DNA from 2 places in the Peptoniphilus grossensis genome. Region 1 is predicted to be linked to the other one. Evidence: riboswitches for the same ligand, from Rfam matches in the RefSeq annotation. Region 1 holds a riboswitch; the other holds the start of a gene.
The links. A riboswitch is a leader RNA that binds a small molecule or an ion and turns the genes downstream of it on or off. The one in region 1 is predicted to bind lysine.
Positions count from the first base shown of each region.

Region 2: linked by a shared signal. The riboswitch ahead of BIV18_RS07190 (transporter substrate-binding domain-containing protein) and the one ahead of lysA (diaminopimelate decarboxylase) in region 1 are both predicted to bind lysine.

Region 1 is NZ_MJIH01000001.1:1,718,842-1,726,729, forward strand. Features, by position in the region: gene BIV18_RS08275 (dihydrofolate reductase) at 1-111, opposite strand, end outside; gene BIV18_RS08280 (hypothetical protein) at 332-775, shown strand; gene BIV18_RS08290 (DUF1836 domain-containing protein) at 1,495-2,049, shown strand; gene trhA (PAQR family membrane homeostasis protein TrhA) at 2,036-2,671, shown strand; lysine riboswitch at 2,929-3,070, shown strand; gene lysA (diaminopimelate decarboxylase) at 3,137-4,423, shown strand; gene BIV18_RS08305 (aspartate kinase) at 4,434-5,597, shown strand; gene dapA (4-hydroxy-tetrahydrodipicolinate synthase) at 5,609-6,481, shown strand; gene dapB (4-hydroxy-tetrahydrodipicolinate reductase) at 6,478-7,203, shown strand; gene BIV18_RS08320 (diaminopimelate dehydrogenase) at 7,249-7,888, shown strand, end outside.
Region 2 is NZ_MJIH01000001.1:1,482,886-1,490,773, forward strand. Features, by position in the region: gene BIV18_RS07175 (DnaJ C-terminal domain-containing protein) at 1-509, shown strand, start outside; gene clpB (ATP-dependent chaperone ClpB) at 529-3,108, shown strand; gene BIV18_RS07185 (S-layer homology domain-containing protein) at 3,287-5,176, shown strand; lysine riboswitch at 5,329-5,495, shown strand; gene BIV18_RS07190 (transporter substrate-binding domain-containing protein) at 5,597-6,451, shown strand; gene BIV18_RS07195 (amino acid ABC transporter permease) at 6,467-7,237, shown strand; gene BIV18_RS07200 (amino acid ABC transporter ATP-binding protein) at 7,239-7,888, shown strand, end outside.

The DNA of each region.
Region 1 (7,888 bases):
ATTATTTGTAGTATATTTTTTAAACATATGCAAATCATTGTCCACAAATAAAATTTGTTCGCCATCCTTTGCAATAGCATTTTTATTATCAACAAGTATAAGTAACTTCACATTGTCCCCCATTAAAAATAATCTTACATTAATCATAGCATTATTCAAAGACTTTTTTAACACTCTATAAAGCTTTAGATATATTTCTTATAAAAATTTTCAAAATCCTGTCAAAGTAAAAGTGTAACATATGTCCATACAGTTAATGAAAATATATAAATAAAAATTATAAAAAGTATTTACAATGATATCGATAATTGATATTATTAAGGAGGAAATTATGAAAAATAAAAAAACGATGAGTTTAGCGTTAGTAGTAGTTATTATGATGAACTTTGTAGCACCGATTTATGCTAACTCAAAATTGGATACTAACTTTATAAATATTAATGAAGATTTTAATAAAGATGAGATTATAATTGATTACAAAGAACATAGCGAAGATGGAGAATATTACATAGTAGAAAAAATTAATGGCAATAAAATTAATAGTAAGATTTATAAAATCGAAGATGGAGAGAATATTTTAAAAAATTCGATTATTAGTGAAATTGAGAATGGAAAAGTTTTTTGTATCGAAACTAAATCAGATGGTATAGTTGAAAAATACGAGGTTTCAGCAAAAACAATTGATAATATTGAAAATCACAAACAAGATAAAAATGAAATATCACTCTTAGGAAACAATACTTATTTGCGAACTGATAGGTATGGGATTTCTTAGTAGGTAAAAAGTTACTATTGCAATTGCTGCAGCAGCAATCGTCGCTGCAGTAGCATATATAAATATGACAGTTGCAACAAAAATCATTATTTCAGCTATAGCTGCAGGTGGTGGAGCCGGAGTTGCATCATTACCAGACTATTTATATTTTACTTAATGTTTATAGAACTCATAGTATAGGTAAAATCTATACTAGATATGAGAATGATTACTATTTAGATTCTAAAAGGACGCAATATATTGGTTCTTGGTCTTTTAGTGAAAGAGGGTTTCATTAAAATATGAAGTTAATTAAGAGAGAACTAATCAGAATATTTTTTATACTTGGTATACAAATTTTATGCGGTTATATTTTCTTTCATTTTTTTAAAAAAAGTTTTAATTTAAGAGAATTTTTTACAAACTATGCAATGATTATATTTTGGATAGTTTATTTCGTTGTTGTAATTATCATTAATATTTTAAAAATGAAAAATAGAATAGAATAAAATAAAATAAAAAGTTCTAGAAGATTGAAATAATTTCTAGAGCTTTTTATTTTTCTAATAATAATTTACAAACTTATTCATTTTTCCATCGTCAATTGAAATACTAATTTTTTAATTTATAGTCAAAGGCATTTGTCTTTAAGTTTAAGTCATATTTATTATTTTCCCTTTTCCTTGCAATAAAATTAAAAATGGTATATACTAGTTTTATAAACTAGATGTGGTGATAATATGAACGATAAAATAGATAACTTTTTTTTGGAAGATAATAAAAATAATTTAAAGCTAGTTGAAAGTCTTGACAAAGAAATTATTGGAAAAGTGAGAAACTGGAAACTTCTGAGATGGGATGAACTTCCCGATTTTGAAATTTACAACGATCAATTGCTAAGCATTGTGCTTTCCCAAGTATCTCCATTTTTATCTGAAAAGGATATTTCTCCTTCAATGATAAATAATTACGTGAAACAAAATCTCATGCCAAAGCCCGTAAAAAAGAGGTATTCAAAGGAGCATATAGCTCTACTGACTGCAATTAGTTTTGTAAAGCAAGTTTTTACCATGGAGGAAGTTGGAAGGGGAATTAAACTCTATTTAGAGGGAAAAGAATTTAAAGATGCTTACGATTCCTTTTGTGATATTATGGAAGATCAAATAAGGCTAGTGTTTTTGGGAGAAGAAATTCCCAATAAGGGAGAATCCCTCTATTTAACAGAAGCTATTCGCTCAATTTCGGGAAGTCTTTATGTAAAGGGTTATTTAAGGAGAATGTATGAAGAAGAATAGAGAGTTTTTCGTAGAATTTTTAAACAGTATAAGCCATTTTATTGGAGTTGGAATAGGGATAGTCTTTTTAGTGATGATGATTAGATCTTGCATTAAAAAGGGAAATGCCTATACTCCCGCTTTTATAATTTATGGTGCATTTTTTATATTTTTATTTTTGGCAAGTACACTCTACCATGGAATTTGGAATAAAAGGGCAAAAAATATTCTTAGAATTTTTGACCACTCCGCTATATTTTTATTTATTGCGGCATCCTTTACTCCTGTTATTTTAACAGTTCTATCAGGTAAAAAAATGATATTTTTTCTTGTACTTATTTGGGTCATTGCTCTTGCAGGTACAATTTACAAGATTTTAAGTTATGGAAAGTATGATAAACAAAAAACCATTTCCGTTATTTTATATATTGCCATGGGTTGGACTTCCATATTTTTATTAAAACCCATATTTTTAAAAATGCCGAGAGAATTTTTGTTTTTCTTAGTTGCGGGAGGTATTCTCTATACAGTAGGAACAATTTTTTACAAGATGAAAAAACAATACAGCCATGTTATTTGGCACTTTTTCGTGTTGGGAGCGGCAATAACTCATTTTATAGGATATTACCAATATCTCATTTAAGTAGATAATATTTTATAGAGAATTTTTTACTTCAATTAATTATAATCTTTATATTTAAAACTTTTTAACTGTTGTAAAAGTATGATGTGATAAGAAATGTGTTGTAGAAATAAAATATGTCTTGAAAATTAAGATGTTTTTCTTTTATTTGATCTCACATCAATTGTAACGCTACATTTTAATAAACAAATAAATTTTTAAAACACTTGCAAAGTTATTAGCTCTGTGCTATAGTAAGTGATAATTAAATAATAGTCGATGTTTAGAGAGGTTGCGGTTTTTAAGAGTAGGTTAACGAAAGGGAAAATCGCCGAAGGAGAAATCCTGGGGATGCAGAGAATATCTGTATAACTGTCACATTAGAAATGCCCATTTCTTTTGTAGTGTGCTCTATTCATTGAGGGCAAAAGAGAATTTAAACTATGAGTCTTTTGCTCATAGTTTTTTTGTTTTAAGGAGAGTTTTATGAAATTATTTGGAAATTTAAAAGTGATAGATAATGAGATACATTTGGGAAAGTATTCCATGAGTTATTTGAAAGAAAAATATGGAACACCTCTTTATATTGTAGATGAAGATTTTTTTAGGGAAAATATTAGAAAGTTTAAAAATAGTTTTAAATCTAAAAAATTCAATACAAATATTTTATATGCCTCCAAGGCTCTTTTAAATAAATATATTGCCAATGTTGTTTGTGAAGAGGACATTTCAATTGATGCTGTAAGTGGTGGTGAAATCTATACGATTTTAAATTCAAGAATGAGTGCAGATAAAATATATTTTCACGGCAATAATAAATTAAAAAAAGAGCTTGAATTTGCAGTTGATTCTGGTGTTGGGAAAATTGTAATAGATAATACAAGTGAGATAAATAAACTTGAAGCTATTTTAAAAGAGAAGAAAAAGAAACAAAAGGTATTAATTAGACTTAATCCTGGAATTGATGCTCATACTCATGAGTATATTACAACTTCAAAAAATGATTCTAAATTTGGTCTTTCAATTTTTTCGGATGATATATTTGATATTATTGAAAGAGTGGCTAATTCAAAATATTTTGAACTTCTCGGCTTCCATGCACATATTGGTTCACAAGTTTTTAGAGAGGAATCCTTCTTTTCTGAGGCAGAAGAGATGATAAATTTTATAAAAAAAGTTAGTGATAAGGGAATTAGAATTGAAGAACTTAATTTAGGCGGTGGCTTTGGCGTTTATTATACATCTGAAGATTCTCCCTTTGAACTTGAAGGATTTTTAAAGAGGTATATTAAAAAAATTGAAGAGCTTTTAGAAGAGAATAATTTAAAGCTAAAGACTCTTACAATAGAACCGGGCAGAAGTTTAATATCAAATGCAGGGCACACACTCTATACTGCGGAAATTATTAAAAAAACCTATGGTGGTAAGAATTTTATATTTATAGATGGTTCAATGAACGACAATATAAGACCGGCACTTTATGGAGCAAAGTATGAAGCTTCTATTGCAAATAAATTTAATGATAATTTAGAAGAAGTATATACTATTGCAGGTAAATGTTGCGAAAGTGGAGATATTATTATAAGGGATATAATGCTTCCAAAGGTGGAAGAGGAAGACCTTATTTTAGTTTCATCTACTGGAGCATATAATTATTCAATGTCTAGCAATTACAATAGGATTGAAAGGCCAGCTATGATTTTTGTATCAGATGAGATAAAGGTTGCGGTTAAAAGAGAAACATATGAAGATTTAATGAGAAATGATTTGTAATAGGTGAATTATGAAAAATGTTGTTATGAAATTTGGAGGAAGTTCCGTTGCAAGTATAGAAAAGATTATGAGTGTTGCAAGGATCTTAGTCAAGAGAAAAAGAGATTTAAATAATGTGGTCTGTGTAGTTTCTGCAATGGGAGATACTACGGATATTTTAATAAAAAAAGCTCAAGAGATAAATAAAAAACCTCAAAAAAGGGAACTAGACGTTTTGATGTCCACAGGAGAGCTTGTATCATCATCACTTCTTGCTATGGCAGTTGAATCTTTGGGAGAGAAGGCAATATCTTTAAGTGGAGCACAAGCGGGATTTAAAACTTATGGTAGGTATGGTTTTAGCAAGATTTTAGATGTAGATACAAAATATATTGAAGAAAAGCTTATAGATAATTACATTGTAATTGTGGCGGGCTTTCAAGGAGTTAATGGGATAGGAGATACTACAACGCTTGGTCGTGGTGGATCTGATACATCTGCTGTCGCTCTCGCAGCTAAGCTTGGATGTGATTGTGAAATTTACACAGATGTTGAAGGGATTTATACAGTAGATCCTAGATTTTATAAAAAGGCAAAAAAACTTTCTAGCATAAGTTATGAAGAAACTATGGAGATGGCACATCTTGGTGCAAAGGTAATAGACCCAAGAGCTGTGGAACTAGCACAAAAATATGAAGTAAAACTTTATATTGCACTAAATACTTGTAATGTCTTGGGAACTGTAATTGATAAGGAGGAAAATGTGGAAAAAAGTATTATAAGAGGAGTTTCATCAATTGATAATATTTTGCTTGTAAATAAAAAATTAGAAAATCAAAGCATTGCAGATTTATTTTCTGAACTTGCAAAAAATGGAGTTAACATTGATGTTATAAATCAAAATATTATTGAAGATGAAGTTTATGTTTCCTTTACATCAGTAATAGAGGAGAAGGATACAATTAATTCAATTGGAGATGGATTTAATTTTATAGAAAATGTATCAAAGGTTTCAGTGATTGGAAATGCAATGAGAACTGAACCTGGAGTTGCTGCAAGGATATTCGATGTACTTAATGCAAATAATATTAAATTTTATCAAGTTTCCACATCGGAAATTTCCGTATCGATAATTGTAGATACAGTTATTAAAGAAAAAGTTATGAAATTGTTTATTAGAGAATTTGATTTATAAGGAGAGATATTATGACTTTATTTACTGGTAGCGGTGTTGCCATAGTAACACCATTTAAAGAAAATTTTGACGTAGATTATGCTAAGTTGCAACAACTATTGGATTTTCATTTGCAAAAGGGAACAGATGCAATAATAATAGTGGGAACAACTGGAGAAGCTTCTACTATGACAAATGAAGAACAAGCAGAAACTGTAAAATTTACAGCAGATTATATTAATGGTAGACTCCCAGTTATTGCAGGTGCAGGTTCAAATGACACAAGACATGGTATAGAACTTTCAAAAATGTGTGAAGATGCTGGTGCAGATGGACTTTTGCAAGTAACTCCATATTATAATAAGACTTCACAGAGAGGCTTGATTGAACATTTTAAAAGAATTGCAGAAAGTGTAAATGTCCCAATGCTTTTATACAATGTGCCGGGAAGAACGGGAATGGGCATTGATCCAAAGACTCTTCTTGAGCTTTCAAAGATAGATAATATAATTGGAATGAAAGATGCAACAGGTGATTTATCTTATGCGGCAAAGGTAAGAAATCTTGTAGGCTATGATTTTGACATCTATTCAGGAAATGACGATGTTACAATTCCACTTATGAGCCTTGGGGCAAAGGGAGTAATTTCTGTTATAGCAAATATATTTCCTCAAAAAATTCACAATATGACTAAATTGTTTTTAGATGGAGAGATAGAAAAAGCAGCTAAACTTCAAACGGATTTAAAAGAATTAAATGATGCACTTTTTGTAGAACCAAACCCAATTCCTGTAAAGGCAGCTATGAATTTATTGGGCTATGAAGTAGGAGGACTTAGACTTCCACTTTTTGAGGCAAGTGAAGAGACAAAAGATAATTTAAAGAAAGTATTAGGTGTAAAATGAAAGTATTTATAGTCGGGATAACAGGTGCAATGGGCAGGACTTTCTTTAATTTAGATGGAGATTTTGAAGTAGTAGGTGGATTTGCAGAGAAAGAAGATAGAGAGAAAAATATTTATAATAACTATAAAGATGTAGATGTAGATTTTGATGTAATAATAGATTTTTCAAATAAAAGTATAGTAGATGATACAATAAGATTTGCGTTAGAAAAGAAAAAGCCACTCGTAGAGGCAACTACTGGTCTTAGCGAAAGGACTATGGATAATTTAAAAAAAGCTTCGGAAGAAGTACCTGTAATTTATTCGAGAAATTATTCTCTAGGCATAAATGTAATGGAGAAAATTGTAAGGGAGCTTACAAAAATGCTAGATGGTTTTGACATAGAAATAATAGAAGCTCATCATAACAAAAAGAAAGATGCACCAAGTGGCACGGCATTAATGCTCTTGGATGCAGTTAAAAAAGAAAGATGTGTATCTGAAATTTATGATAGGACAAAGCTTCACAAAATGCGCGATAAAAATGAAGTTGGCATTTCAAGTGTAAGGGCAGGTACAATAAATGGAGATCATACAGTTATCTTTGCAGGAGATAGTGAGATACTTGAGATCAAACACAGTGCCGGGTCAAAAAATATTTTTGCCAATGGTGCAATAAAAGCAGCCAAGTTTTTACTCGGAAAGGAAAAAGGTCTTTATAATTTTAAAGACATATTGGAGTAAATACTCTATAAGAATTTAATTAAGAAAACAAGAAAGAGGAAAAAGATGAAAATTGGAATAGTAGGATATGGAAATTTAGGAAGGTCGCTTAGAGGTCTTATAGAAAGAGACGAAAATCTAAATTTAGTGAAAATATTCACAAGAAGGGACAGCAATTCCTTTAATGATGATAAAATGGAAAGCATAAAAAATTTACTGGAGTACAAAGATAAAATAGATGTGCTATTTTTAAGTCTAGGTTCAGCAACAGACATACCAGAGATGGCACCAGAAATTATAAAAAATTTCAACACAGTAGATGCTTATGATAACCATGCACATATTCCGCAATATTTTGAAAAAATGGATGATATTGCAAGGAAAAATAATAAGGTAGCCTTTGTATCAACTGGTTGGGATCCAGGTTTATTTTCTTTGAATCGTCTAATAGCAGAGTCAATTTTGACAAAGGGTCATACAAATACTTTTTGGGGAAGAGGAGTAAGCCAAGGGCATAGCGATGCAGTTAGAAGGATTAAAGGTGTTAAGAGAGCAGTTCAATATACAATTCCAAAAGAAGAAATAATAGAAAACATTAAAGAAAACTCAAAGGACTACAAAAGTTTTGAAACACACAATAGACTTTGCTATGTAGTATGTGAAAAAAAGGATGAAGATAGAATAAGAAATGAAATAGTAAATATGG
Region 2 (7,888 bases), 240 kb from region 1:
CAAACAAGAGCAGAAATAAGTTTGAATCTGAACTTTCTATTTCTATTAAAGATGCCTATGAGGGTACTACGAAAAATGTGAATTTGACTTATAATAAAAAGGAATACCAAGTTGCTGTCAAAATCCCTAAGGGAATAACCCGTGGTAAGAAAATTAAGGTCAAGGGCGAAAAATTTGGTCTTCCTGGCGATATTTTATTTAAAATAAATATTCGTGATGAGAAAGATCTCGTTCTCGATGGGTTAGATATTACTAAAACTCAAAATATTTATCCATGGGATGCAGCTCTTGGCAGCAGTCAAACTGTGGAAACTTTAGGTGGCAAATTAAAATTAAGAATACCAGAAAATTTTGTTGGAGGAAATAAAATGAGAATTCCTTCAAAGGGATTTAAAGATTTAAAGGGCAATGTGGGGGATCTCTACATTATTTTTAATATCGTAAACCCTAATAATTTATCTGACAAACAATTAAAATTATATAAAGAATTACAAAATTTAAGTAAATAATAAAAAATGAGGTGTTTTTATGAATTTTGAAAAATTTACTCAAAAATCCCTTGAAGCCGTTCAAGGTGCATACAATATTGCTAAGGAATACGGCAATCCCGAGGTAAAAGAAATTCACATCAATTACGCCCTTTTAAAGGACAAAGATGGACTTATTCCAAGAGTCTTGACATATATGGACCAAAACCCAGACATGATAAAGGCAGATGTCTTAAAGATTATTGAAAGACTTCCAAAACAATCTGGTGCGGAAGTTTATGCAGACTCTTCTTATAGAGAGCTTTTCCAAAAGGCGGAAGATTTTATGAAAAAGATGGGCGACGAATACCTTTCTGTTGAGCATATTTACCTTGCTCTATTAAACATGAAGGGAAAGGATTCTTCTTCTGTTTTCAACAAGTATAAAATTGATGCAGATGGATTTTTAAATGCTCTAAAAAAAATTAGGGGCAATCAACATGTTACAACAGATAATCCTGAGGGAACTTATGATGCATTAAAAAAATATGGTCAAGATTTGACTGAACTTGCAAGAGATGGCAAGCTTGACCCAGTAATTGGTCGTGACGAAGAGGTGCGCAATGTTATTAGAATTCTTTCTCGTAGGACTAAGAACAATCCAGTTTTAATTGGTCCTCCCGGAGTTGGTAAAACGGCAATTGCAGGTGGTCTTGCACAAAGAATTGTATCCGAAGATGTACCTGAAGGTCTTAAAAATAAAATTGTCTTTTCACTAGACATGGGTGCACTTGTAGCAGGTGCAAAATACCGTGGAGAGTTTGAAGAGAGATTAAAAGCTGTTTTAAATGAAGTGAAAAAGTCTGATGGAAATATTATTTTATTCATCGATGAAATTCACAACATAGTTGGCGCAGGAAAAACTGATGGAGCGATGGACGCATCAAATTTGTTAAAGCCAATGCTTGCTCGTGGAGAACTACATGCAATTGGTGCAACAACTCTTGACGAATACAGAAAGTATATTGAAAAGGACCCTGCACTTGAAAGAAGATTCCAAAAAGTTTTGGTTAAAGAGCCAACTGTGGAAGATACAATTGCAATCCTGCGTGGATTAAAGGATAAATACGAAATTTATCACGGAATAAGAATTTCTGATTCCGCAGTAATTGCAGCAGCAACTCTATCTGATAGATATATTACAGATAGATTTTTGCCAGACAAAGCAATTGACTTAATGGATGAAGCTTGTGCAATGTTGAGGACAGAAATTGATTCAATGCCCACAGAAATTGATGAAGTGAGAAGAAAAATTTTGCAACTTGAAATCGAAAATCAAGCTTTAAAAAAGGAAACTGATGAGGCAAGTTTAGAAAGACTTAAAAAACTTCAAGGCGAACTTTCTGAAGAAAAGGCAGAATTTGACAGATTAAAATCAAAATGGGAAGCTGAAAAGAAGGAGCTTGACTCTACAAAGGACTTAAAGAAACAAATTGAAGATACTAATCACGCAATTGAAGAAGCCGAAAGGAATTACGATTTAGAAAAACTTTCAGAATTAAAATATGGCATTCTTCCAAAGTTAAAGGAAGAATTAAAAAAGAAGGAGTCATCTACTAAAGATGAATCTTCCATGGTAAAGGAAGAAGTTACAGAAGATGAAATTGCCTATGTAGTAAGTAGATGGACTGGAATTCCAGTTGAAAAGCTAAATAAAACTGAAAGAGAAAAACTTCTCAATTTGGAAGAAATTCTTCACAAGAGAGTAATTGGTCAAGATAGAGCTATTGAAGTTGTGTCTGATGCAGTACTAAGGGCAAGAGCAGGACTAAAGGATAAAAACAAACCAATTGGATCCTTTATATTCTTGGGACCAACTGGAGTTGGAAAGACAGAAACTGCAAAGGCTCTTACAGAAACACTTTTTGACGATGAAAGAAATTTAATTAGAATAGATATGTCTGAGTACATGGAAAAACATTCTGTGTCAAGACTTGTAGGTTCTCCTCCAGGATATGTTGGCTACGATGAAGGCGGACAGCTTACAGAAGCTGTTAGAAGAAAACCCTATTCAGTAATTCTATTTGATGAAATTGAAAAGGCACATCCAGATGTATTTAATATCCTTTTACAAGTTTTAGACGACGGAAGACTTACAGATAACCAAGGAAGGACTGTGGATTTTAAAAACACAGTAATAATAATGACTTCAAACATTGGCTCACACTTTTTAATTGACGGAATTGGCAAAGATGGGCAAATAACTGAAGGTGCAAGGGAAAATGTAATGCAAGATCTTCGTACTTCCTTTAGACCAGAATTTTTAAATAGAGTTGACGAAATAGTTTTATTTAAACCGCTTCAAAGAGATGAAATTTACAACATTATTAAACAAAGCATTAAAGAAGTTGAAAGAAAACTTCAGGATAGAGATATTAAAATCGAAGTTACCGATGCTGCCCTTGAATTTATTTTGAACGCATCTTTTAGTCCACAATATGGTGCAAGACCAGTTAAGAGATATATTGGTCATACTCTTGAAACAAAAATTTCAAAGATGATAATAAAGGGCGATGTAATGGATGGCGACACAATCATAGTTGATGTCTATGCAGATGATTTATCTGTAAGAGTTAAATAAGATTTAAAGACTTGCTATTTTTGGCAGGTCTTTTTATGTCGGTAGTATTACGAATATTAAGAAATTATTAATTAAGTTGAAATAATGTCCTTTATCACTTTTTTATCACAAAAAAGATTTAAACTCAATGACATAATGTAATATAATACAAATAGCATTTTATTTAGGAGGAACTTTAATGAAACCATATAGTAAGAAATATTTAACACTTGCACTAGCAGGGGTATTAGTATCGTCAATGCCAGTATCTGCTTTTGCACAAACAGAACCAGCAGCACCAGCAGGAGTACCAGCAGCACCAGCAGGAGTACCAGCAGCACCAGCAGGAGTACCAGCAGCAGGAACTACACCAAGTACAACTACACCAAGTACAACTACATCAAGTACAACTACACCAAATACTGAAACTACAACTCCATCAGAGGCTGAAAATAAGAAAGAAAGAGAAGCAGATAAAAGCAATCTATCAAGCCGTGATTACACTATTAATAAGGGAGAAAGAGTTGATGCTAGTAAAGTTCTATCTCTACCAGATGGTGCAGAAATAATTGGTAATAAAACTTTTGAATTTTATTCAAAGGGAAATCATGAAGAAACTGTAACAGTTAAATTTAAAGATGGATCTACAAAAGAAGTTAAGATTAACTTTGACGTTAGGGATAGATATGATGATAGATACAATAATATTACACTTACAAATGTGAGATACGATGGAACATATTTGACAGGTTATACTTCTGCAAAAGCTGACATATATATAAAGAGAGTTAGTTCAGGATATGGATACGGATATAGCTATGACAGAGGATATGAAAAAATAGGATATGCAGATAATAGAGGCGATTTTAAAATTAAAGTAGATCTTAAAGAAGGAGAAACTTATTCTGTAATAGCAAGAGATGGATCAAAAGAATCAAGAAGTGTAGAAGTTAAAAATGACAATTACAAAAACATCAAGGGTTCAAAAGTTGATGCAAGTGATTTAAGAATTATGGGAAGAACTTTAACGGGTTATGTTAAAAATCATCCTTTTGAAAATGTAAGAGTTTACATGGACGGAAAGCTACTTGGAAGCTTTAGAACTGATAAAAATTCATATTTTTCAGTAACTTTAAGCGAAAGTGTATATGATAGAGAACTTGATGATTTAAAATTCTACACAGATTCAAAAACAGTTGAAAATAAAAAAATTAAAATTAAAGAAGCCCTTGAAGGACAAAAACTTGTAAAGGGAACTGCAAATGCAAAGGACGAAATTACAGTTTACGATGCAAGCAATAGAAAACTTGGAAGCATCACTGTAAATAATTCGGGAGTATTCACTGTATTTTTAGATAGAGCATTAATCTTTGGTGAAACTATAAAAGTCGAAGCAAAAAATGAAGCAGGAGATATTACAAAGATTGAATACAAAGTTACAAAAAATGCAGTTGAAGAAGTTAAGGCAATTGCTTATATTAAGGGCTACCCAGATGGAACATTTAAGCCACAAGCAAATGTAACAAGAGCAGAAGCAGCTCAAATGTTTGCTACTTTGTTAAATGGAGGAGCAGATTTTGGAACAAGCTCTGCAACAAAGTTTTCTGATGCAAATGACAACTGGTTCTCTAAGGCAATTAATTATGTTGTTGCAAAGGGTCTAATTAGTGGTTACCCAGATGGAACATTTAAACCAAATGAAAGCATTACAAGAGCAGAATTTGCACAAATGATTTCTGGCTATGTTAAGAATGAAAAGAAGGGTTCTTCTGACTTCCAAGATGTTAAAGATCACTGGGCAAAGGATGCTATTGAAAAATTAAATGGCAACAAAAATGTAACAGGTTATCCCGATGGAACATTTAAACCTAATGCAAAAATAACTAGAGCCGAAGCTGTTACTATTTTAAACTCTGTTTTTAATAGAAATACAACTAAAAACTCACTTAACAATGTGAACACTTCATCTCTTAATAAATTCTCAGATGTAAGCGAAGGATTCTGGGCTTATTACAATATTCTTGATGCAGCAAACACTCACAACAGAGAAAGATTAAACTCAACTTCTGAAGTTGATATGTGGAAATAATTTTAATGAGGCTCCTAAAGGGGCCTTATTTATTGCAAATTTTTAGGAGAAATTAATAAAAATTAATAAAAATTAATAAAAATAAAAAAGCACTTGACTTTTGTAAATCTCCTATATATAATTTAAAAAACAATTGAATACATTGTATTGAAAAATACGATAGAGGAGCGGGATTTATCAGTAATCTTTTGGAGCAAGACCATGCAGTGAATAAAGATGAAAGGAAATTTCGCCGAAGTGTATTAATGGTAAGTTAATATGCTGGGCATGCAAACAATATTTGTATGACTGTCACAATATGTGGGGAGCTATCTAAAGTTAAATACTTTGTCTTATTTTATTAGACATCTTTAACAGTTTGGTTTTCCAGACTGTTTTTTTATTACTTTTTATAGCCACCGAGAATTACGGAGGTATATTATGAATTTAAGAAAGAATTTAGCAAAAGTTTTATTAGTTGCAGGTTTAGCTAGCACAATGTTTTTAACTGCTTGTAATTCAAAGGGAGATGGAGGCACAGCGGCTGCTCCATCAGATTCAGGAACTTTAAAAGTTGGAATGGAATGCGATTATGCACCTTTTAACTGGACACAAACAAATGAAAAAAATGGTTATCCAATTGCAGCTGGAGGATATGCTGGCGGATACGATGTTGAAATCGCAAAGGAAATCGCAAAGTCCATGGACAAGAAGCTTGAAATAGTAAAAACTGAATGGAATGGGCTTACTCCTGCACTTACTTCAGGGAAAATTGATTTAATTATTGCAGGAATGAGTCCAACTGCTGAAAGAAAGGAAACTATTGATTTTTCAAATACTTATTACACATCAGATCTTGTAATAGTTGTTAAAAAGGATTCGCCTTATGCAAAGGCAAAATCACTTGCTGATTTTAAGGGTGCAAATATAACAGGGCAACTTAACACTTTTCACTACGATGTAATTGATCAAATTGAAGGTGTAAATAAATCCACAGCTCTTGAAACTTTTCCAGCAATGATAGTTGCACTTAGAAGTGGAAAGATCGATGGATATGTTTCTGAAAGACCGGGCGCACTTTCTGCAACTTCTGCAAACAATGACTTAAATTTTGTAGAATTTGAAAAGGGAAAGGGATTTGAAGCATCAGAAGAAGATACATCAATTTCAGTAGGAGTTAAGAAGGGCAACGATGAACTTTTAAATAAAGTTAATGATGCACTATCAAAAATTTCTGAAGAAGAAAGACAAAGTATAATGGAAGAAGCTGTAGCAAATCAACCACTTGGCGAATAATTATGGGAGAATAAGATGCCGGAAAGTTTTTTTGGATGGATAGGATTTTTAATAAAGGAATATGGTTCCCTCTTTGTCGAGGGAACTCTTAACACAATTATAATTGCTGTAATTGGCACATTAGTTGGATTTTTAATAGGATTATTAGTTGCAATAATAAGAACAATAAAGGTAAATAAAAAATCATCAGCCTTTAAAAGGGCAGTTTTAAAAATTGCAAATGCAATAATTACAGTTTACATTCAAGTTATTAGGGGAACACCAATGATGGTACAAGCTATGATGTTTTATTATGGCTCCCTTCAATATTTTAATTTAAATATGGCAGCAATGCCTTCGGCACTTATAATCGTATCTGTAAACACAGGAGCTTATATGGCTGAAATAATTAGAGGCGGAATAATTTCTATTGACAAGGGCCAAACTGAAGGGGCACTTTCCATAGGAATGACTCATTGGCAAACAATGACAGAAATTGTACTTCCTCAAGCCGTTAGAAATATAATCCCATCAGTGGGAAATGAATTTATTGTAAACATCAAGGATTCATCAGTTTTAAATGTAATTTCCGTTTCAGAATTATTCTTTATTTCAAAATCAGCAGCGGGAACTTATCTGAGATACTTTGAAGTATTTTTTATCACAGCTTTAATTTATTTATTCTTAACTATTACAGTAAGTCAAATTATGAAGCTCGTTGAAAGAAAAATGGATGGAGATGGAACTTATAAAATTTACGGTTCACAATCTTCAGCAGAAGTAATAGAGGTTAAGGAAGAGGTGTGAGATGGCGTATATTTTTGAAATAGAAAATTTAGAAAAAAGCTTTGGCTCTAATGAAGTTTTAAGGGATATAAATTTTAAGGTTGAAAAGGGCGAAGTCCTTTCAATAATTGGTTCATCTGGATCAGGCAAGTCAACACTTCTTAGATGCATAAATTTATTGGAAGAACCAGATGGTGGAAAAATAAAATATCACGGTGAAAATATTTTAGATTATATTTCTATAAATAATTATAGGACAAAGGTGGGAATGGTTTTTCAATCCTTTAACCTTTTTAACAACAAGACTGTTCTTGAAAATTGTGTAGTAGGACAAGTTAAAGTTCTAAAAAAATCTCGAGAAGAGGCAGTAAGGGTTGCAGATGAATTTTTGAAAAAAGTTGGGATGTATCCCTTTAGAGATGCAAAACCGGCATCATTATCTGGTGGGCAAAAGCAAAGAGTTGCCATAGCGAGGTCACTTGCAATGAATCCAGAAGTTCTTCTCTTTGACGAACCAACATCGGCGCTTGACCCAGAGATGGTAAATGAAGTTTTAAATGTAATGCGTTCTCTTGCAGAGGAAGGACTTACAATGCTTGTAGTAACTCACGAGATGGGCTTTGCAAGGGATGTATCTAACAGAGTTCTCTTCATGGATAAGGGCGTTATAGC